2 regions of the Bacillus nitroreducens genome follow, and region 1 is predicted to be linked to the other one. Evidence: riboswitches for the same ligand, from Rfam matches in the RefSeq annotation. Region 1 holds a riboswitch; the other holds the start of a gene.
What was found. Region 1 has a riboswitch for S-adenosylmethionine ahead of ACWPVE_RS18305 (acyl-CoA dehydrogenase family protein). Riboswitches for the same ligand answer to the same signal wherever they lie in the genome.

Region 1 (10,818 bases):
AAAGCTAAGTACCGTTTCAATAAATTTCTTGGTCAAGGGATCAACTGGATTCGAGAATATATCATAAGTAGGTCCTTCTTCAACGACTCTCCCTTCTTGCATGACCGCACAACGATGGCAGATTTCTTTTACCACTTCCATTTCATGTGTAATGATTACAATTGTGATACCAAGTTCTTTATTTATCTTTTTTAACAAAGCCAAAATAGACTTCGTTGTATTTGGGTCTAAAGCAGATGTTGCTTCATCACATAAAAGAACCTTCGGATTATTGGCAAGCGCGCGGGCTATACTAACCCGTTGTTTCTGGCCACCGCTTAGTTGAGCTGGGTATTGATGCATCCTGTCTTCAAGTCCAACCAGTGTTAATAATTCTTCTACTCGTTTCTTTCGAATTGTTTGCTCCACCCCTGCAGCCTTTAAAGCAAACGCTACATTTTCATATACGGTTTTGGATGCAACCAAATAAAACCCTTGAAAGATCATGCCAATGGATTGTCTTACCTTTCTTAGCTGCTTACTCGATAACTGTAAGAGCTCTACACCATCTACTTTGACAACACCTGATGTAGGTCTTTCCAAAATATTAATACAACGAAGTAACGTGCTCTTGCCTGCACCACTATAGCCAACAATTCCAAATATTTCTCCCTCTTTGATTGTGAGGGAGACATTATCAACTCCAACAATCCGATTCTCTTTGCTTATATATTCTTTCGTTATATTCTTCAACTCTATCATGATGGTGTATTCCCCTCATTTCCTAATTCCACAAACATCTTTTATTGTTTTAGAGGCACACGTCGAAATTTACTACCGGGGTGATCATCTGGTAGCGTACTTTTACCTTCAGGGAATAACTTTTCTCGCAATGTACCTTTCGTGTATTCTGTTTTATATAATCCACGTTCCTGCAAAACAGGAATTACTAAATTTACAAAATCTTCTAGGTCACCTGGTGTAACTAAATGATTTAAATTGAAGCCATCTACTCCAGATTGTTCAAATTGGAATTGGATTGCATCTGCAACCTCTCTCGGGTTCCCAACAATGATGCTGTTACGATCCAATGACTCAAAACGGTGTAACACTTCACCAACCGTTAATTTTTTCGGCGCATCTTTCGTAAGTGTGGCAGCCTTGTAATGCCCTCCTTCAGTCTTTTTCTTGTATTCAAATGGTACATTTGGATCTACATTTTCAAATTCAGCTATGTCATATCCACTTGCCCCATATTGTGCTTTTGCGGCGTCTGGGCTCCACAGCTTGTTGTATTCCTCAAATTTCTGTTCCGCCTCCTCTGTTGTTTCGGCAACAATCACACTTAGGAATGAGAAGATCTTAATATTATTTGGATTACGTCCATATTTTTCAGCGCGTTTTCGAATATCATCTGCATAATAGCGAATTCTCTCTGGAGTCGGACCTCCAACAAAAATACATTCCGCATGCTTTGCTGCAAATTCTCGTCCTTTCTCTGATGTACCTGCTTGATAAATAACAGGTGTTCTCTGAAGGGAAGGCTCACTTAAATGAGGACCTTCGACTTTGAAATAGCGACCCTCATGATTAATTTCATGTACTTTTTCTGGGTCAATCAGGGTCTTCTTCTCAATATCTTCAATCACCGCATGATCTTCCCAGCTTTGTTCCCACAATTTATACGACACTTCAAGAAACTCATCTGCGATCTCATAGCGCTCATCGTGTTTAATCAGATCCTGAAGCCCAAAATTTCTTGCTGCGTTAGGTAGGTATGAAGTTACCACATTCCATGCAATTCTTCCCTTTGTCAAATGATCCAATGTTGAAAAACGTCTCGCATTCGCAAACGGCGGTTCATATGTCGTACTTACAGTCACGGCAAACGAAAGATTTTCTGTGACATGCGCCATTGCTGAGATCAATAAGGCAGGGTCATTTAATGGTACCTGTAGCCCATCTCGAATCGATGGTGCTTTACTTTTCTGATACACATCATAAACACCAAGGACATCGGCAAAAAAGACGGCATCGAACTTCCCTCTTTCTAACAACTTCGCTAATTCAACCCAGTAGTCTAAATCCTTATATCTACGATGACGTTCATTCTTCGGATGCTTCCAAAAACCGTGAGAATTGTGCATGGAGCTATTCATTTCGAATGCATTTAAAATAATTTGCTTCTGTTCACTCAACTTTTGTTCCTCCTTAATGTTTAAAATAGAATGTTGAAAAAAAAAACCTCTTCTAAGAAAAGAAGAGGCTTTTTTACCATACGTAAGCACAACTCTTTCCTTATCTTTCAAGCATTTCGCTTGCTGGAATTGGCACAGTTCTCTTAAAAGTCTGTTGCCGAGGCTTCAAAGGGCCAGTCCCTCCACCTCTCTGGATAAAGAAATCAGATTATTAAATTTAATCCAAAATATACATGAGAAAGAAAAAACTGTCAACAACTTTTAGAAATATTATCATTATTTATTTTTAATGTTATATTTTAAATCTTGACAATAATGAAAACATCATTTACAGTGTAAACTAAATTAAATAGTATCAAAAACTTATCAAGAGTCAGGGGAGGAATCTGGTCCTACGATCCTGCAGCAACCTCTTTTTTATAAAGAAAGGTGCTAATTCCAGCAGACTAACCATGTCTGGCAGATGAGAAAGGATAAATCAAACCCAAGCCCCCTTTCGTCGTCTCGAGAGGGGTTTTTTCTTTTCATAAAAAACAGAGGGAGGTACGTGTATGTCAATTGCGTTTGATCATACAACTGGCAACAAAGTGCACCAAAATAAAATCAAAAAAGCAGGGGAATTAGCTGCGATTTTTAAGGAAAGATCTGCAGATATTGATGCAGGTGGAGAATTTCCTTATGAAAATTTCGAAGACTTGAAACAAAACGGATTCTTAGCCCTTACTGTTCCGCAGGAATATGGTGGCAGTGGTTTAAATCTCTTTGAGTTTCTTACAATTCAAGAACAAATTGCAAAAGGAGATGGTCCAACTGCCCTTTCTCTCGGCTGGCACCTCGGACTACTCCTCGAGGTGGCTGAAAGTAGAAATTGGAACGAAGAAAAGTTTGCCAAAGTATGTGAATTGGTCGTAAATCATCAGGCACTCATTAACCTTGCACAAACAGAGCGTGCAACAGGGAGCCCTTCCAGAGGAGGTATTCCGACTACTACTGCAATTAAAGAAGAGAATGGATGGCGAATAAATGGAGTCAAAGCCTTCACTTCTATGGCCATTGCACTCGATTATTCAATTGTAACCGTCAATCTTCATCAAACTAGAAAAAAAGGATATATTTTAGTAGACCATAAACTAGATGGGGTCCATATAAAAGAAACATGGGATAGTGTTTCCATGAGAGGAACCAAGAGTGATGACCTCATTTTAGATCAAGTGCTAGTCGAAGAGGATGCACTATTGGTAGTAGAGGATTTATCGAAACCATCTCCAAAAGGTTGGTATTTACAAGTGCCAGCGGTTTACTTAGGAATTGCTGCTTCTGCTAGGGATTACGCAATTAAATTCGCTTCTGAATATTGCCCTACCACCTTACCTGGACCGATAAAAGATGTACCAGAAGTGAGAAGAAAAATTGGCGAAATCGAACTAGAATTGTTTCATGCTCGAGAAATTCTGTATTCCGTTGCTAGAAAATGGGTAGAGTATCCAGAACAGCGAAGTAGTATGGGACCTGAACTAGCAGCCGTAAAACATATTGCAACGAACAGCGCAAATAAAATAGTCGATTTGGCAATGAGAATCGTGGGAGCAAGGAGTCTTTCCGCGCAGAACCCGCTTCAACGGTATTTCCGTGATGTTCGAGCTGGGCTTCATAACCCTCCAACAGATGACGCAATTGTTTATACGCTAGCTAATGCCGTTTTAGACTGAGATTCTTTCATGACACTAAACAAGGTGTCATTGTTTTTTCATATTACACATACTCACTAAGTTGGTATTCTCTAGTTGGCCTTATGGATAAAATGGGTTTTTCATTCATTTTTCGAAAGATTATTTCTTTCATAAAAGCTGAATTCTATGAGTTTTTGTGTTTTATTTTGTAAATACTGTTGGTAGTATGATGGATTATTTTGAGTCATCTAACGTAAGCTTATTAGGAGAACGAAGAACAAAATATCATAGTTAAAGGAGAGCATAGAATGGAATCCAATCGAGTTACCATCACGACAACAGTTCATGCACCAGTAGAGAAGGTTTGGGAATATTGGACAAGTCCAAATCACATTACAAAATGGAACTCTCCATCAGAGGATTGGCATTCGCCACATTCTGAGAATGATCTACGGGTCGGTGGAAAATTCGTTACACGAATGGAAGCTAAGGATGGTAGTGTTGGTTTTGATTTTGGCGGAACGTACGATGAAGTAACCTTACATAAGTATATTGCCTATACGATGGCTGACGGAAGAAAAGTCGAAGCTACTTTTAAAAGCAATGGAAACGAAACCGAAATTATTCAGGTCTTTGATCCTGAAACGGAAAACCCTGTTGAGTTTCAAAGACAAGGATGGCAAGCCATTTTAGATAATTTCAAAAAATATGCAGAACAAGAAGCTAGCCACTGAAGATCTATAAGTGACTAAAAAAGTCATATCATCAATGTCTCTATATTCGTTAAAAAAGCAGTCCGAATCTTGTCGGACTGCTTTCTAGTTTCTTTTTCGTATTTTTGTTTCACTCTAGTTTCCCACTCCAGTTATTCATTCCACCGACCAAGTCCTCAACTTCGTATCCTAAAGCTGCTAGAATGCCACAAGCCGCCTTGCTACGATTGCCAGATTGACAGGCTACGATATAGGTTTGATCCTTATCTAGTTCTCCCTTGAGTAACGCAAGCTGACCTAACGGGATATGCGTGGCACTGGAATTTTCCCAGTGGCTATTTCACCTTGTTTCACGAATATCAAAGATGTTTACTTCTTCACGATTGTGTATACGTTTTGTGACTTCTTTTAGGTGTTACTTGTTTTGCCATGAATTGTCTTCCGTATATACAATTTAGTGTTCTACCTTCTATGTCACTCCATTATTCGAGAGACTTATTCCTTTAGTTATTCACTGTTTTTTTTACTGTCGTAAGTGTTAATAGATAATAACTTAGATATATAATAAAATACAATAGAGTTGTGATAACAATTGGAACTGTTAAATTCGTTCCTATTAATACAGAAAAAATATTCGAAGCGATTTGTAATATGACTAAACCATGTACAACGCCAATGATAAGTGGCAATCCGAAAACAAACATCATTTGCTTTCTTATGACCGCATTTACTTCTTTTTTACTTACACCAATTTTACGTAAAATTTTATATCGGCTTCGATCCTCGTGTGATTCTGTTATTTGTTTAAAATAGATAATACATCCCGTTGCTGCAAGAAAAACAAGACCTAAAAATCCTAAAATAAATAGATTTAATCCACCTGATTCTAGCCCTTTTCGATAGATGTTATAATACGTGATTAATTGCATCTCTTCACTAGCCAACTTTTGTAATTGAACTGTCGTATCCTTTGTCGTTTTTTCACCTGCAACTTCATATGCTTTAATCGTTACAGGGGTCACTTGAGCCGCGATTTCAGAGAACATTTGATTGCTAACGACAATCGCAAAATCTGGATAACTCCAAGGAAGTATTCTGTCTTCTACCATTGCGCTGAACGCTAAGTCAAGTTCTGTATTTGGCAATTGTAATGTTACGAGATGTTCTTCAAAATCATTTGACGTATACTCCGTTAAAAGTGGTCGAATGCCAATCGTTTGATTGCCCGTAAGCTGAATATTACTTTCCTTCCCTACTATTTTTAATGCCTCATTATACGTATTTTCAGATATGATTTTAATTGGTCCGTTCTTTAAATAATCCTGTAGAAGTGGACTAGATACTTCCCCATTTACGTGAATGACAGGGATATCCATTTGCCCAATAAACGAATGTTCGCGATCAGATTGAATCACGTCTTCGATTTGCTTGTCTACAGATTCACTTGTAGAAATATGCATATAGCTGAAAGGTGCTTCTTTTTCTGCTTGTTTTTCATTTGTATAATAAAAGCTGTAGCCGACTGATATTGCACTTATCGTCACGGCACTCAGCAATGCGATCATCGTAAGTGTGCGAGCATTTCCATTAATCCGATAAATCAATTGCGAGATTCCAACTAAATTTGTCCCCTTATAATAACTTGTCTTTTTATTTTGTAGGAGTCTTAATAGATAAATAGTAAGGAATCTAAATAATAAATACGTACCTAAAACAATACAGAATAAAAATAACAAAAGATTTGTTAGCACTTGGATGTTATTAGTTGGCGGTTGATAGCCCAGCCAATAACTCAAGGCGATTAAAATAATGGAGGTTAACGCTGCAATAAACGATATTTTCGGGACTTTTTCCCCTTCCTTTTCTGCTCGAAATAGCTCAATCAATTTGAATCGATAGATCAAACGGTACGCACGAAAGGATGTAAATAGAGAGATCATCAGAAAGACGATAAATGTATTCACAATCGCATCTAATGATATTCCGAAACTAACTTCAACTGGTGCATTCAACAATCTGAGAACAATCAACGTAAACAGTTTCGATAAGATGGTTCCAACGATGATCCCGATCATTACCGCGATTCCACCCATGATGATATTCTCATAAAAAAGCATTTTCCCGATTGTTTTTTTCCTTAAGCCTAAGAGCGAATATAATCCCACTTCTTTCTTTCGTTTTTTTGTAAAAAAAGAATTTGAGTAGAAAATAAAAATGGCTACAAATAGTACCAGTACTACAGAACCTGCAATAAAGATATTAAGAATACTATCAGATGATTCAATCGCTTTTTTTACTTCTGGACTGTACTGTAAGGATACAAATGTATAATAAATCACTACACTGAAAATCATGGATATAAAATATAGCAAGTAGTTTTTAACGTTACCGATCATATTTTTCTTCGCTAAATCAAATAGTGTCACTTAGGCCACCCCCAAGTGCGGATAGTACATCTAAAACTTTTTGGAAAAATTCTTTACGGGTACTTTTTCCTTTTACAAGTTCTGTAAACATTTTTCCGTCTTTTATAAAAATCACTCGATTACAGTAACTGGCAGCAAATGCATCGTGGGTGACTAGTAGGATCGTTGCTAGATTTATTTCACTTAATTCTTTTAAGCTTTCCAATAAATCGGTTGCTGATTTTGAATCCAATGCACCAGTAGGTTCATCTGCCAATAGTAGACTCGGTTTCGTGACGATTGCACGTGCTGCGGCGGTACGTTGCTTTTGACCACCAGAAATTTGATATGGATATTTCTCTAGTATTTGACTGATCCCAAACGTTCTTGTTACTTCGTGGACTCGTTCCTCTAATTCGTTCACATCTACTTTAGCTAATGCTAAAGGCAGGATGATATTTTCCTTAACGGTTAATGTATCTAACAAATTATAATCCTGAAAAATAAAACCAAGCTTTTCACGACGAAATGTAGCTAATTGCTCCTCATTCAAATTAACAATATTCGTCCCATCAATATGAATATCACCAGAAGTTGGTTGATCAATTGTTGCTAATACATTAAGGAGTGTTGATTTTCCAGCGCCAGAAGGTCCCATAACACCTACAAATTCACCTTCATATACGTTTAAATCGATATTATCCAATGCAGTAAATACATTTCCTTTTGTTCCGTATACTTTTTTTATGTTTTTCGCATCTACAACGATATTCATTTCATTCAATCCTCCAAAGAATCATATTACTGTTCTTTATTCTATCGGATGATACTATTATTTAACCTTACAGGTTTATCGTTAACCTTACAATTTCGAAAGGTTGGTTCAAAAATACGATGAAAAATACTAATATTAAAACAGTGAATCATTTTAATACGATGGTCAAACTGGTACTAACAAATGAAGGGAGTGTTAAAGATGAAAGTGATGATTGTTGAAGACGATCAAGTAATAAGAGAGCTGTTAGCAGAATCCCTTGATAAATGGAATTACGAAGTAGCTATGTTAAACTCATTTGAGAATGTATTTGACGAGTTCATTCAGGAACAACCAGCTATTATATTATTGGATATTAACTTACCTCTATTTGATGGATATTACTGGTGTAACAAAATTAGAGAAGTGTCTCAAGTTCCGATTATATTTATTTCTTCCCGCGATTCACATATGGATATGATTATGGCCATGAACATGGGTGGCGATGATTTCATTCAAAAACCGTTTGATACAGAGGTGCTTATGGCTAAAATAAGAGCCCTTCTACGCCGATCTTATTCCTATACAGAAACACAAGCGAACGTAGTCGAACATAATGGGGTTCTATTAAATTTGAATGACTTGAATATATCTTTTGGGGACAAGAAGGTAGAGCTCACCAAAACAGAATTTGTCATTTTACATCTATTAATGAAACATGCAGGAAGTATTGTGAACCGGAACAATATCATGCGTGCGCTTTGGAAACATGAACAATTCATTGATAACAATACTCTATCCGTCAACATTACCCGGTTACGAAAGAAAATATCACAATTGGGTATCAAGGACTTTATTACGACAAAAAAAGGAGAAGGCTACTTAATAAAATGAATTTCCTAACATACATAAAGGATAAACGTTTCTTCCTCTGTTTTTACGCCATGATTATGAGTTTTATTTCGTTATTCTTACTGCTAAGTGCCGAAACACAAGATGTTTGGGGCAATGTTATATACATAAATAGTAGTTGTTTGTTATTCACATCTCTGTATATTGTCATCGGTTATGTTTACCACAGAAATTTTTATATGAAAATTAAGGGACTAATGAATAGTTCTCATGATGACGCTCTTACATTATTACCTAAAGCACAAAGCCATGAGCAACAGTTGTATCTTAATCTTTTTGAAAAAATCATGCGTACGCAAGACAAACAATTGCAATCGTTATATAACCTTAAACGAGAACAGGAAGAATATATCCTTGCATGGGTACATGAAATTAAACTACCCATTACGTCTAGTCGTCTACTTATCGAACACTATGAGGGAAAGTCAGTAGATTATCTTATTAATAAACTGGAAGACGAACTTGATAAAATTGAGGACTATGTGGAGCAAGCCCTTTATTACTCCCGTGTCGAATCTTTTGCTAATGATTACTTTATTACAGAGGTTGATGTAAACCAGATCATAAAAAATAGTATCAAAAAATACTCGAAAATATTTATAAATAAGCAAATTACCCTAGAATTGAATCATAATGATAAAAAATTCGTACATAGTGATAAAAAATGGCTCGGATTTATTATTGACCAACTCATCACAAACTCGTTAAAGTACACAGATAATGGAGGTAGAATTTCTATCCATTTTGAACAAGAGCATAAAGAAAAACGGTTGATAGTTCAAGATAATGGTATAGGAATAACAGCGGAAGATTTAAACCGAGTATTTGTAAGAGGCTTTACTGGTACAACTGGAAGGAGTCATTCAAAATCAACTGGAATGGGACTGTATCTTGCAAAAAAATTAGCAAATAAATTAGGCCATGACCTATCTATCCAATCTATAGAGGGTGAATTTACAAAGGTTACGATTCATTTCCCTAAAATAAGAAATTACTATAAAATCTAAATTTCCGATACATTCCCCGAAATTTCACCTCTCTTGTATTAGAGTTAAAAAACAACAACTCCTGCCAATCTCTATCTCTATCTCTTTGGCAGGAGTCATCTGTTATGTTAATTTAACTTCTTTTTATCAAGTAATTTAGATATATTAATTCGAAGAGACGTTTCTAGTGATTCTATCTTTAATATTTTCCAGTTTTTATGGAAACAGGAGAACCGTCCCCCTGTTCTATTTACAGAGGAGAACTGTTCCCTTGTTCTTTCAGCTTTTCGATTGCGATGGTTGCTCCGAGTAGGACGAGTGTGAATATGAATAAAAATAATGGGAAGAGGTTCATGCTGAGTCCTTGGAAGATAAATCCTACTAATGGAGGTAAGATGGTTATTCCAACATATCCAGAAGCGACTTGAACTCCCATGATTGTACTAGAATTCTTTACACCAAATCGTCTTGGGGTTTCGTGCATCATGGTTGGAAATATCGCAGCACATCCAAAACCAACAAGGATAAATCCTATGTACATGAAGGTACCTGCCCCTACAGCAACAACAAGAATTCCGATTAAAAGTGAAATTTCGCTTATGTATAACAACTTTTGATTGGATAACCAAAACGTAATAAATCCAGAAAGAATTCTTCCGACTGTTAAACTGGCAAAAAACAATGAAATAATAAAACTAGCCGTTGCAATTGAAAACGACTTAATTTCAATTAAGTAACTACTTCCCCACAAAAATATGATTCCTTCAACACCCACATAAAAGACAAACGATAATAAAGAAAAGAGAACGCCTTTTTGTTTCAATACTGTTTTGATCGAAGTTGTGCTTTCTTCCGATTCTTTTTCTGTTTTTTTCTCATTTTGTTTCCAGAGAGGGAGTGAAAGGAAAAGGATGATCACGACCAATACTTGAATGAGACCAATGATCAAATACCCATTTCTCCATGAAAAATGTTGATTTAATACGAACCCCATAATAATCGGTCCAGTTGTTGCCCCTACTCCCCAAAAAGCGTGCAACCAATTCATATGGTGTGCCTTAAAATTGACAGCCACGTAGTCATTCAAAGAAGAGTCAATCGCACCCGCTCCAAGACCTAAAGGAATTGCAGCAACGATTAATAATAAGAAATTTTGTGTAAACGCAAATCCGATTAAACCAATAGAAGTTAACAACACACT
Region 2 (10,818 bases), 870 kb from region 1:
AGTATGAACGTGACAAAAATGTGTGAATGCCTATTTTTAAATTTTTTGGAACATGAAATTGTTTGTAAACATAAGGGGGATGAAGAAAATGATGGATGGAACCATTATTGAAAAACAACGATTTCCTTCTCCAAATCCTACGATTGAACTTTTTTTAATTACATATTGGAGCAAAGGATTAAAAATCAAAGGATTCCTTGCTGAACCAAAGGATGAAGGTGTGTATGATGGTTTCTTATATCTTCGAGGTGGAATAAAAAATGTTGGAAAGGTTCGAATTGGTCGGATAATCCAATTTGCCTCAGAGGGATTTGTAGTGATGGCGCCTTTTTATCGCGGAAATCAAGGTGGAGAAGGGAATGAGGACTTTGCAGGCGATGACAGGTATGATGCATTCTCTGCGGCTAAAGTGCTGGAACAGCATGAAAAAGTCATTCCAACACGAATACATGTTTTTGGTTTCTCACGTGGTGGTGTTATGGCTCTTCTAACAGCCATACGCTACCCCCAAGTTTGTTCAGTGGTTACTTGGGGAGGCGTTAGTGATTTAAGTCTTACGTATATTGAACGAAATGATTTGCGTCGAATGCTTAAACGAGTAATTGGGGGAACACCTACAAAATATCCAGAACGTTATAAATGGAGAACTCCACTTTATGAAATCGAGAAGCTTGAAGCACCTCTGCTCATTATCCATGGTGAGAAAGATAAAAATGTGTCCATTCACCATGCTTACCGACTTGAAAAAAGGGTAAGGGAATTGGGGAAAGAGGTGGAAAGTTGGTACTTTCCACATTACACTCATTATTTTCCCCCATATGAAAATAGAGAAACTGTGAGGCGTTTAACAGAATGGATGAAGACAAGGAAGCCAAATAGAAAAAAGCTCGAAGTATAGCCCTCGAGCTTTTATAAAATACTGAAGTAATGACGAATGTTTCAAAACTTAACCAAAATAAGTGCACTTTCAGTTAGGTCCATATGTTTGTGAAAAGTTGATGGTACTTTTAAATTAGATCCGTGGTCCACCCAATAATTCAATTTCTTTTGGAACATTGGAGAACTTTTTGAAATTTTCTTTGAATTTCATTGCTAATTCTTTTGCTTTTACATAGTATGTGCTTTGGTCAGCCCATGTTTTTGCTGGTTGAAGCACATCATCAGGAACACCTGGAATATGAATCGGAATTTCTAATCCAAATATATCATTTTTAACAGTTTCAGCATTTGTTAATTCGCCCTCTAACGCAGCTTGAACCATTGCACGAGTATACGACAGCTTCATGCGGCTGCCAACACCGTACTCTCCGCCAGTCCAGCCTGTATTCACAAGGAACACTTGAACATTATGTTCATCAATCTTTCTACCTAACATTTCAGCATATTCAGTCGCAGGAAGGGGTAAGAATGGTGAACCGAAGCAAGTTGAGAATGTTGCTTGTGGAGCTGTTACACCGCGCTCTGTCCCTGCAAGTTTGCTTGTGTATCCGCTTAAGAAATGATACATCGCTTGTTCCTTTGTAAGCTTACTTATTGGAGGCAACACACCGAATGCATCTGCTGTTAAGAATATGATTGTATTTGGATGACCTGCAATGCTAGGTACTATAATATTATCAATATTTTCGATTTGATATGCAGCCCTTGTATTTTCAGTTAATGAATGATCATCATAATCAGCAATTCTTGATTTTTCATTAACCACAACGTTTTCTAACACCGAACCAAAGCGAATCGCATCAAAAATTTGTGGTTCTTTCTCGCGTGAAAGATTGATAGTTTTAGCATAGCAACCGCCTTCAATATTAAACACGCCAGAGCTAGACCACCCATGTTCGTCGTCTCCAATTAGACGGCGTTTTGGATCTGCAGAAAGAGTTGTCTTACCTGTTCCAGATAATCCAAAGAAAAGAGCAACATCTCCTTCTTGCCCAACGTTAGAAGAGCAATGCATGGAAAGAATATTTTGTTGTGGTAATAAATAGTTCATTACTGAAAAAATCGATTTTTTAATTTCTCCAGCATACTCAGTCCCTCCAATTAAAACTGTTCGTTTTTCGAAGGAAATAATAATAAATGTTTCAGAGCGGGTACCATCTACCTTCGGATCGGCTTTGAAATTCGGTGCACTAATGACAGTGAATTCAGGTTGATGTGTCTTGAGATCCTCTGAAGTGGGACGAATGAACATTTGTTGTGAAAATAGATTATGCCAAGCAAATTCATTAATTACCTGAATTGGAAGACGTATTTTTTTGTCAGCACCAGCATAACCATTAAACACAAATACTTCATCTTTTTCTTTTAAATATGCTAAGACCTTACTGTAAAGGTTTTCAAATGTAGCTTTAGAAATTGGTTTATTCACGTTACCCCAATCAATTTTATCTTTTGAAGACTCTTCTTCAACAATATATTTATCTTCAGGCGATCTCCCAGTGTATTTCCCAGTTGTTGCACGTACAGCACCAGTCGAAGTAAGGATTCCTTCTTGTCTAGCTAGTACTTTTTCAACTAAAATAGGAACAGATAGGTTATGAAGTGCATTTTTTCCATTCACTAATTCTAATAGCTGCTCATTTGTAACTTCAACTGAATTCATGTTAAACCATCCTTTATCTTTTTTTGTAATTCTTTATATAATCTCAAATTTTATAATTAGTATAACACATTAGAAAAAATAGTCTATACTATTAACGTATTTTACGTAATATATCAATGGAAAGTGCAGGTGAATTGTAAAAATAGTCATTGGAAAATCTGAAACTAGCGATATTTGTCGAATTTTCAAGAAAAAAGTATAACATACTTCGATGTACTATTTTTCAGGAATTGTGTTGACATAAAAAGGACGACTACGGTATGATTATTCATTGAACGGATACTCTCTTATCCCGAGCTGGCGGAGGGACAGGCCCAATGAAACCCGGCAACCATCACTTTTCTTACATATCAAAAGATTAATTGTGAAACCTATATATTAGTAGGTCAACATTATCAAAAAGTGATAAGGTGCTAACCTGAGCAAGGCATGACCTTGATCGATAAGAGTGAAAGGCGAGAAGAACGATTATACCTTTCCTCAAAAAGTGGGAAAGGTTTTTTATTTTTAAAAGATATGTTACTTAACGCGAGTTCATGTGTTTAATTGTTTGATTGGTTGGTTCATATAAAGGATAGAAAATCGGGTAGGTAACAATACTAAGGGAATGAGTACCGTATCAATTAACATCAGAACTCACATCTTATTGTGGTTCTGAATTGCAAAAGGAGGAAGCGTTTGTGACAAATAGACGCCATTTATTTACTTCTGAGTCTGTTACAGAAGGACATCCTGATAAAATCTGTGACCAAATTTCAGATTCTATTTTAGATGCCATATTAGCTAGTGATGCAAATGCACGTGTAGCGTGTGAAACTTCTGTTACGACAGGTTTAGTACTTGTTGCAGGAGAAATTACAACTTCTACATATGTAGATATCCCAAAGATTGTTCGTGAAACGATTAAAGAAATCGGATATACTCGTGCAAAATACGGATTTGATTATGAAACATGTGCAGTATTAACTTCGATTGACGAGCAATCACCAGATATCGCGATGGGAGTTGACCAAGCTTTAGAAGCACGCGAAGGTCAAATGACTGACGAGCAAATCGAAGCAATTGGTGCAGGTGACCAAGGTTTAATGTTTGGTTATGCTTGTAATGAAACGAAGGAATTAATGCCACTACCTATTTCATTAGCTCACAAACTTTCACGTAGATTAACGAAGGTTCGTAAAGACGAGATTCTTCCATATTTACGTCCAGATGGAAAAACGCAGGTTACTGTAGAATATGATGAGAATAACAATCCAGTTCGAATTGATACAATTGTTATTTCGACTCAACATCATCCTGAAATTTCATTGGAACAAATCCAACGAAATATAAAGGAACATGTTATCAATCCAGTTGTTCCACAGGAGCTAATTGATGAAAATACAAAGTATTTTATTAACCCAACTGGCCGTTTTGTAATTGGTGGTCCACAAGGGGATGCAGGACTAACAGGTCGTAAAATTATTGTAGATACGTATGGTGGTTATGCACGCCATGGCGGTGGTGCATTCTCAGGTAAAGATCCAACCAAGGTTGACCGCTCAGCTGCATATGCTGCTCGATACGTTGCGAAAAACCTTGTTGCAGCTGGTTTAGCTGACAAATGTGAAGTGCAACTAGCATACGCAATTGGAGTTGCCCAACCTGTTTCTATTTCAGTTGACACATTTGGTACTGGAACAGTATCAGAAGATGTACTTGTAGATTTAGTACGCAAGAATTTTGATTTACGCCCAGCAGGTATTATTAAAATGTTGGATTTACGTCGTCCAATTTATAAACAAACTGCTGCATATGGACACTTTGGTAGAAATGATATCGATCTACCATGGGAGCGTACAGACAAAGCAGAAACGCTTAAGGCACAAGCTGCACAATAAGATAAAAAAACTCGCCAAATGAACTGACCCGCCAAAATGGGACTTAGAAAAAACACCTATGCTACCTGACGTCCATATTCAATTGGAGCCAGGTAGTTTAATTTTGCCTGTATTCGTTTTTCGTTATAGTAACACATATATTGATTCACAATCTCAATTACTTTAATATTAGTGATAGAAGATCTTCTATGGTCTTTGAATCCTTCCGACTTTAGCGAGGAGTGAAAGGATTCGATTACGGCGTTATCATGGCAGTTTCCTTTACGGGACATGCTTGTGATAATGCCTTTTTCTCTTGCGAAATTTTGATATGCATAGGATGTATATACTGATCCTTGATCACTATGCAATAGAACTTTTTTAGGTCTTCGCTTTTTTATGGCCTCTCTCAATGTACTTAATACAAAGTTCGTATCTTGTACTGAACTTACCGTATAAGCGACTACCTCGTTATTATACAAATCCATTATTGTTGATACATAAAGCATAGAAGAGCCATATGGTAGGTATGTAATGTCAGTTACCCACTTTTCATTGGGTCTTTCTGCCTTAAAGTTCCGGTTAAGAATGTTGTCCACAATAATATTACTTTCCCCATTGATATGTTTCTGTCTTTTTACTTTAATCTGACATTGAAGATTGAATTTTTGCATTATACCTTGTACAGTCTTGCGATTAACCTTAATGCTATAACGCTGTTTTAGAAGAGCTTTAATTTTTCTATGTCCATAATGATATTTAGTCTCTTCGCAAAGGTCGATTATAAGCTTTTCTAATTTTTTTGGCCCTCGATTAATGTATTTCTTTTTCCAACGATAAAATGTAGATTTTGGTATTTCTAGAACACTGAGTATATCAATTATTTTATATTTTTTTGATAACTCCTCTACCAATTCAATAACTACTTGCGGAACCAGCTCCTTTCGAGTTCTTTGTACTTTTTTAGAATTTTAATTTGCATCTGAAGATGCTTATTTTTGTTGCGTTCTATTTCAAGTTCATCCTGGCCTTCTGGACCTTTTCCATAACTGTACTGTTTTCCAATAGGCTGTTCAAAACGATAGCTTTCCCCATTACGATCCCAGCGCATCCATGTCTTTATTTGTGAGACATTCTTTATCCCCAATTCATTCATAATTTCTGAGTTTGTAAATCCATTCTTTTTCATTTCTATTGCTTTTACTTTAATCTCTGATGGATAATGTACCTTTTTCCCCATATAAAAACACCCTCCATAAATATCGATTAGTTATTAACTAAATTCGATACAGGGGGTGTTTTTTCCTTGTCTCATTTTACTGGGTCACTCTAAAATAATGGCGAGTTTTTTATTTCCCTCGGACTTCTTTTTGTACCTGCTTGTAATGCTGCCCTTTTTCCACATATTCACGGCGTATACGCGCCATCTCCTTATGATCATCTTCAGTCAGTTCACGAATAACTTTTGCAGGTCGACCGAATGCAAGTGTGTTTGGTGGGATCTTCTTACCCGGGGGAACGAGGCTACCAGCACCTACAAAAGAACCTTCACCAATTTCTGCTCCGTCCAAAATAATAGATCCCATCCCAATCAGAGCATTTCTACGAATAATGGAACTATGTAATATAACCTGGTGTCCAATTGTGACATCATCTTCAATAATCAAAGGATTGTTAGGGCTTTGATGTAATGTTGAGTTGTCCTGGATACTTACCCTCTCTCCAATAATGGTTGGTGCCACATCTCCACGGATAACGGTGTTAAACCAAATACTCGTTTCTTCGCCAATCTTTACATCACCAGTAACTGTCGCATAGTCTGCAATAAAAACGGAATCTGCGATTTCAGGATATTTCCCTTTGTACGGATAAATCATAATAGGTACATCCTTTCCAATCGTTTGATATTAGACGTAAAATCATTTAATGTAAGTGTATCAACTTTCACAAGTATCGTAAATCTTAATCATTTGAAGTAATAAAAAAATAAAATCTAGCTCTAGGCCACAGGTGGGTAAATAAAATCTACTGAAGCGCTCATCTTAAATATGTATATGCCGTACGCCTAGTGCTTTTTTGAGGTGATATCGATGGTACCAACGCAACCTATAAGTTTAATGAAGAAAGTGTATCGTGAGGTATTTCCGATTGTGCATCGTGAATTAGCGGTTTGGAAAAAGAAAGCAGAGTCGATTCCAAATAAAGAGCTAAAGAAACAGGCCTTAGCAAGTATTCGAACAAAAACGTTTCACTGTGAAGGTGGGGCAATCATGGCCTTATTAGCAGGTAGGAAAATGGAGGAATGCATTCGTTTTATTGTTGCCTATCAGACGATTAGTGATTATCTTGATAATCTTTGCGATCGCAGTACTTCATTAGATCCGACCGATTTTCGTTCACTTCATGATTCCATGCCAGATGCATTGCGACCAGGGCAACCCACAAAAAATTATTATCAATATCGTAATGAACAGGATGATGGTGGCTATTTAGAAAGTTTAGTCACAACATGTCAAGATGTCCTTCAACATATCATTCATTATGATAAAATTGCAGATTATTTACAGGAATTATCAAGCTATTATTGTGAATTGCAAATTCATAAGCATGTAAAAGAAGAAGAACGTGTACTAAGGCTTGAGAATTGGTTTAAAAGTCATCAACGTAATCTACCTAGAATGGAATGGTATGAGTTTTCAGCTTGCTCAGGGTCCACATTAGGCATTTTTTGTTTAGTTGCCTATGCCTTTCATGAGGAGTTTAATGAAGAAATTGCTACGAAAGTTCGTAATGGGTATTTTCCCTACATTCAGGGTTTACATATTCTTCTTGATTATTTTGTGGATCAAGAAGAGGATCGTCAAGGTGGCGACTTGAATTTCTGTTTTTACTATTCACATGAAAATGAATTGGTAGAGCGTATCAAACATTTTATCAACGAGGCAGATAAGCATACCATTGGATTACCCAATGAAAAATTCCATAGACTGATAAATCGTGGTTTATTGGGGCTTTATTTGTCAGATGAAAAAGTTAGAACGCAACGAAATGTATCGAAATTGGCGAGGAAAATCATTAGGCTAGGTGGAAAAACATCGTACTTCTTTTATATAAATGGACGAGCCTACAGAAGACTTCAACATGTCATTGAATAAGAAAAGATAGAGCGGAACGTGCTCTATCTTTTTTAATAAGATTACCTTTTACGAATACTTTCCTAAGCTGGCTTGAAAACGCATTTCAGACAAGGCTCACCACTAAGCGGAGACGAAAGCGAGCGTTTTTTAGCAGTTTTAGGCTCTATCTTTTTTCAATCGCAATAATAAAAGGTGGATTGTTTTTTTGGTTCATAAATCGGTACATGAGTACGTGAGCTTGATTTTGATCGAGATTTGTACAGTATTCCATTAATCGATCTCGTTCGACTGCACCTTCTTTATGGCCATGGTAAATAACGAGGACAATTATACCTTCAACTTTCATAATGGTAAGTAATTGCTCAATTGCCTCTATGGTGGAATCAGGCTTTGTGACAATTTCTTTGTTTCCACCTGGTAAATACCCCAAGTTAAAAATGGCCCCAGCAATTTTACCATGTACCTCATCTGGGATCATCGTTAAAAGTTGATTATGGCTCTTATGAAACAAACAAACTCGTTCATAAAGCTCTTGATCCTTTAGCCGAGCAGTTGTCTGTTCAATCGCTTCCTGTTGAATATCAAAACCGAAGACCTGCCCCGTTTCACCTACTAATTCCGCGAGCATTGTTGTGTCATGACCATTGCCGATTGTTGCATCAACAGCATAATCTCCTTCAGTCACAGCAAGTCGTAACAAGTTCCGAGCAAATGGAAGAATACGGTCTAATTTCATACGCTTTCCGCTACCTTCTTATAATATTTCCCTTGATAACTATCACGTCGTTTAAGTTCAGCATCAATTGTATTGAGAACTTCCCATTTATTAACACTCCACATCGGACCAACCATTAAATCGATTGGTCCATCTCCAGTAATACGGTGAACAATCATTTCTGGTGGTAAAATTTCCAGTTGGTCACACACTAATTGTACATACTCATCAAAAGTGAGAAATTCCAACAGACCTTTTTCAAATTGTTTTACCATTGGAGTTCCCTTTAATAAATGAAGCAAGTGAATTTTGATCCCTTGCACATCAAGTTTTGCGACTTCTCTGGCTGTTTCCATCATCATTTCTGGCGTTTCCTGTGGGAGGCCATTAATAATATGGGAGCAAATGCGAATATTATGTTTGCGAAGTTTTTCGACTCCGTCAATATAGCATTGAAAATCATGGGCACGGTTAATTAACTGTGCTGTTGTTTCGTGAACTGTTTGCAACCCAAGTTCAACCCAAAGGTAAGTTCGTTTATTTAAATCAGCTAAATATTCGACAACATCGTCAGGAAGACAATCTGGCCTTGTGGCAATGGAAATACCAACAACTCCTTCTTGGCTTAACACAGGTTCGAACCTTTCACGCAAAACCTCAACTGGTGCATGAGTATTTGTGAAAGCTTGGAAATATGCCATGTATTTTCCGTCCTTCCATTTTTCATGCATGATACTTTTAATGGTATGGAATTGTGTAAGAATATCATCAGCACGATTTCCAGCAAAATCACCTGAACCTGATACACTACAAAACGTACAGCCCCCATGGGCAACTGTACCATCCCGATTTGGACAGTCAAATCCGCCATCAAGAGCTACTTTAAATACTTTATGGCCAAATGTATTACGTAAATGATAATTCCATGTATGATATCTTTTATTATCTGATGAATATAGAAATGGATTAACTTGAGGCATTTTCGCCCCTCCTCACTAAGAAAAAAATACTACGATAAATTGTAGCATGTGTGCTTTGAGGAACTCAAATGGAAATTGAAAAGTTCACGGACTGTACACCATTTAGCTTTAATTTGGTCTGTTTGACCTCGTGTGTGGAATTCATAAATTGGAAACAATTTATTGAAAAAAGAAAATCAAGATGAACACACTATAAAAGAGAAAGCTTCTTTTTCTCATTACGAATGTAGGAGGGGAAAGAATGGCTACTCGACAATCGGTGGATGCTTTTTTACAACGTTGTGAAGATACGATTCAATATGCAGAGGAACAAATTACTGAAGCGAGAAAACAGGAGCATTATAACACGACCGAATATACTAATGCTCAATTGCAATTAGAGGAAGTTACGAATGAATTAGCAAAACTTGCTCAAAGTTGTAATGATCAGCAACGTGAACGATTGCACCGAATGAGACTACAATTACAACAACTTCAAAATGATATGACATTAGATGTGAATGTCATCCAAGAGTATAATATGTAGGGGATGAAGTGATGAAAAAACGTTCGAAGCAAAATAATCCAGAGCAAAAAACAAAAAATGGAGTAAACAGCAATGATATGGAGTTTGGAAAAGATTTTGACCCAGTAAAACAGTCCAAGAAAAAATACCTACAAAAAGGGCAGCCTGTAAAATCGAAACAACGTCCTGAATAATAGTTGAACCGACAAGTGCAAAGTGCTTGTCGGTTTTTTATTGATTTAGAAAACCAAACTACAACCTTGTGTTCGTATCTAATTATCTAGGTCTAGCAGTCAGCCCTTTTACTAAGAGTTCGTTTGACGCCTAAAATATGTACTATTTATCGGAATACTTTTTTAAATTGAATATAGGAACGCAAAGGAATAGAATATTTTTGGTGTGCAAATGAATGTAAAAAAGGGGGTGCCCCATATGCCGAGAGCGCTTTGGATGATTATTATTGGAATGATTATCAATGTCACTGGTTCATCTTTTTTGTGGCCGCTAAATGCCATTTATATCCATGGACATCTCGAAAAATCTTTATCAGTTGCTGGCATTGTTTTAATGGTGAATGCGGGTGCAACCGTTATTGGAAATTTAGTAGGTGGCGTACTATTTGATAAAATCGGTGGTTACAAATCAATCCTGACAGGTATACTGATTTCATTGGTGGCTCTAATAGGTCTTACTTTCTTCCATGGTTGGCCACATTATGTTATTTTTCTAACAATTATCGGTCTTGGTTCTGGAATGGTGTTTCCTGCGATGTTTGCAATGGCAGGAGCTGTTTGGCCAGAAGGGGGAAGAAAGTCTTTTAATGCTGTTTATATTGCTCAAAACCTTGGTGTTGCAATTGGATCAGCACTCGGTGGTTTTGTTGCTTCCTATTCATTTGATTATATTTTTATGGCAAATACATTCATGTACTTTCTCTTTTTCTTAGTGGCTGTATATGGGTATCGGAATATAAAAGCGGAGAAAGCAAACCAACCAAGTCTACTCGAACAGTCGAAAATG

Region 2: it holds a riboswitch for S-adenosylmethionine, as region 1 does, so the genes downstream of both, metK (methionine adenosyltransferase) here and ACWPVE_RS18305 (acyl-CoA dehydrogenase family protein) in region 1, are expected to answer to the same signal.

What each region holds. Positions count from the first base shown of each region.
Region 1 covers NZ_CAXHYI020000003.1:2,946,905-2,957,722, reverse strand. The annotation lists gene ACWPVE_RS18315 (methionine ABC transporter ATP-binding protein) at 1-741, opposite strand, end outside; gene ACWPVE_RS18310 (LLM class flavin-dependent oxidoreductase) at 783-2,177, opposite strand; SAM riboswitch class I at 2,275-2,378, opposite strand; SAM riboswitch class I at 2,538-2,647, shown strand; gene ACWPVE_RS18305 (acyl-CoA dehydrogenase family protein) at 2,729-3,886, shown strand; gene ACWPVE_RS18300 (SRPBCC family protein) at 4,156-4,581, shown strand; gene ACWPVE_RS18295 (rhodanese-like domain-containing protein) at 4,691-4,867, opposite strand; gene ACWPVE_RS18290 (FtsX-like permease family protein) at 5,064-6,986, opposite strand; gene ACWPVE_RS18285 (ABC transporter ATP-binding protein) at 6,973-7,740, opposite strand; gene ACWPVE_RS18280 (response regulator transcription factor) at 7,942-8,613, shown strand; gene ACWPVE_RS18275 (sensor histidine kinase) at 8,811-9,638, shown strand; gene ACWPVE_RS18270 (MFS transporter) at 9,868-10,818, opposite strand, start outside.
Region 2 covers NZ_CAXHYI020000003.1:2,080,504-2,091,321, forward strand. The annotation lists gene ACWPVE_RS13995 (alpha/beta hydrolase family protein) at 92-898, shown strand; gene pckA (phosphoenolpyruvate carboxykinase (ATP)) at 1,013-2,602, opposite strand; SAM riboswitch class I at 2,887-3,051, shown strand; gene metK (methionine adenosyltransferase) at 3,283-4,482, shown strand; one part of gene ACWPVE_RS14010 (IS3 family transposase) at 4,539-5,428, opposite strand; one part of gene ACWPVE_RS14010 (IS3 family transposase) at 5,428-5,701, opposite strand; gene ACWPVE_RS14015 (gamma carbonic anhydrase) at 5,811-6,338, opposite strand; gene ACWPVE_RS14020 (tetraprenyl-beta-curcumene synthase family protein) at 6,552-7,616, shown strand; gene ACWPVE_RS14025 (class I SAM-dependent methyltransferase) at 7,762-8,334, opposite strand; gene ACWPVE_RS14030 (TIGR01212 family radical SAM protein) at 8,331-9,293, opposite strand; gene ACWPVE_RS14035 (YtzC family protein) at 9,535-9,819, shown strand; gene ACWPVE_RS14040 (glycogen biosynthesis protein GlgD) at 9,831-9,992, shown strand; gene ACWPVE_RS14045 (MDR family MFS transporter) at 10,231-10,818, shown strand, end outside.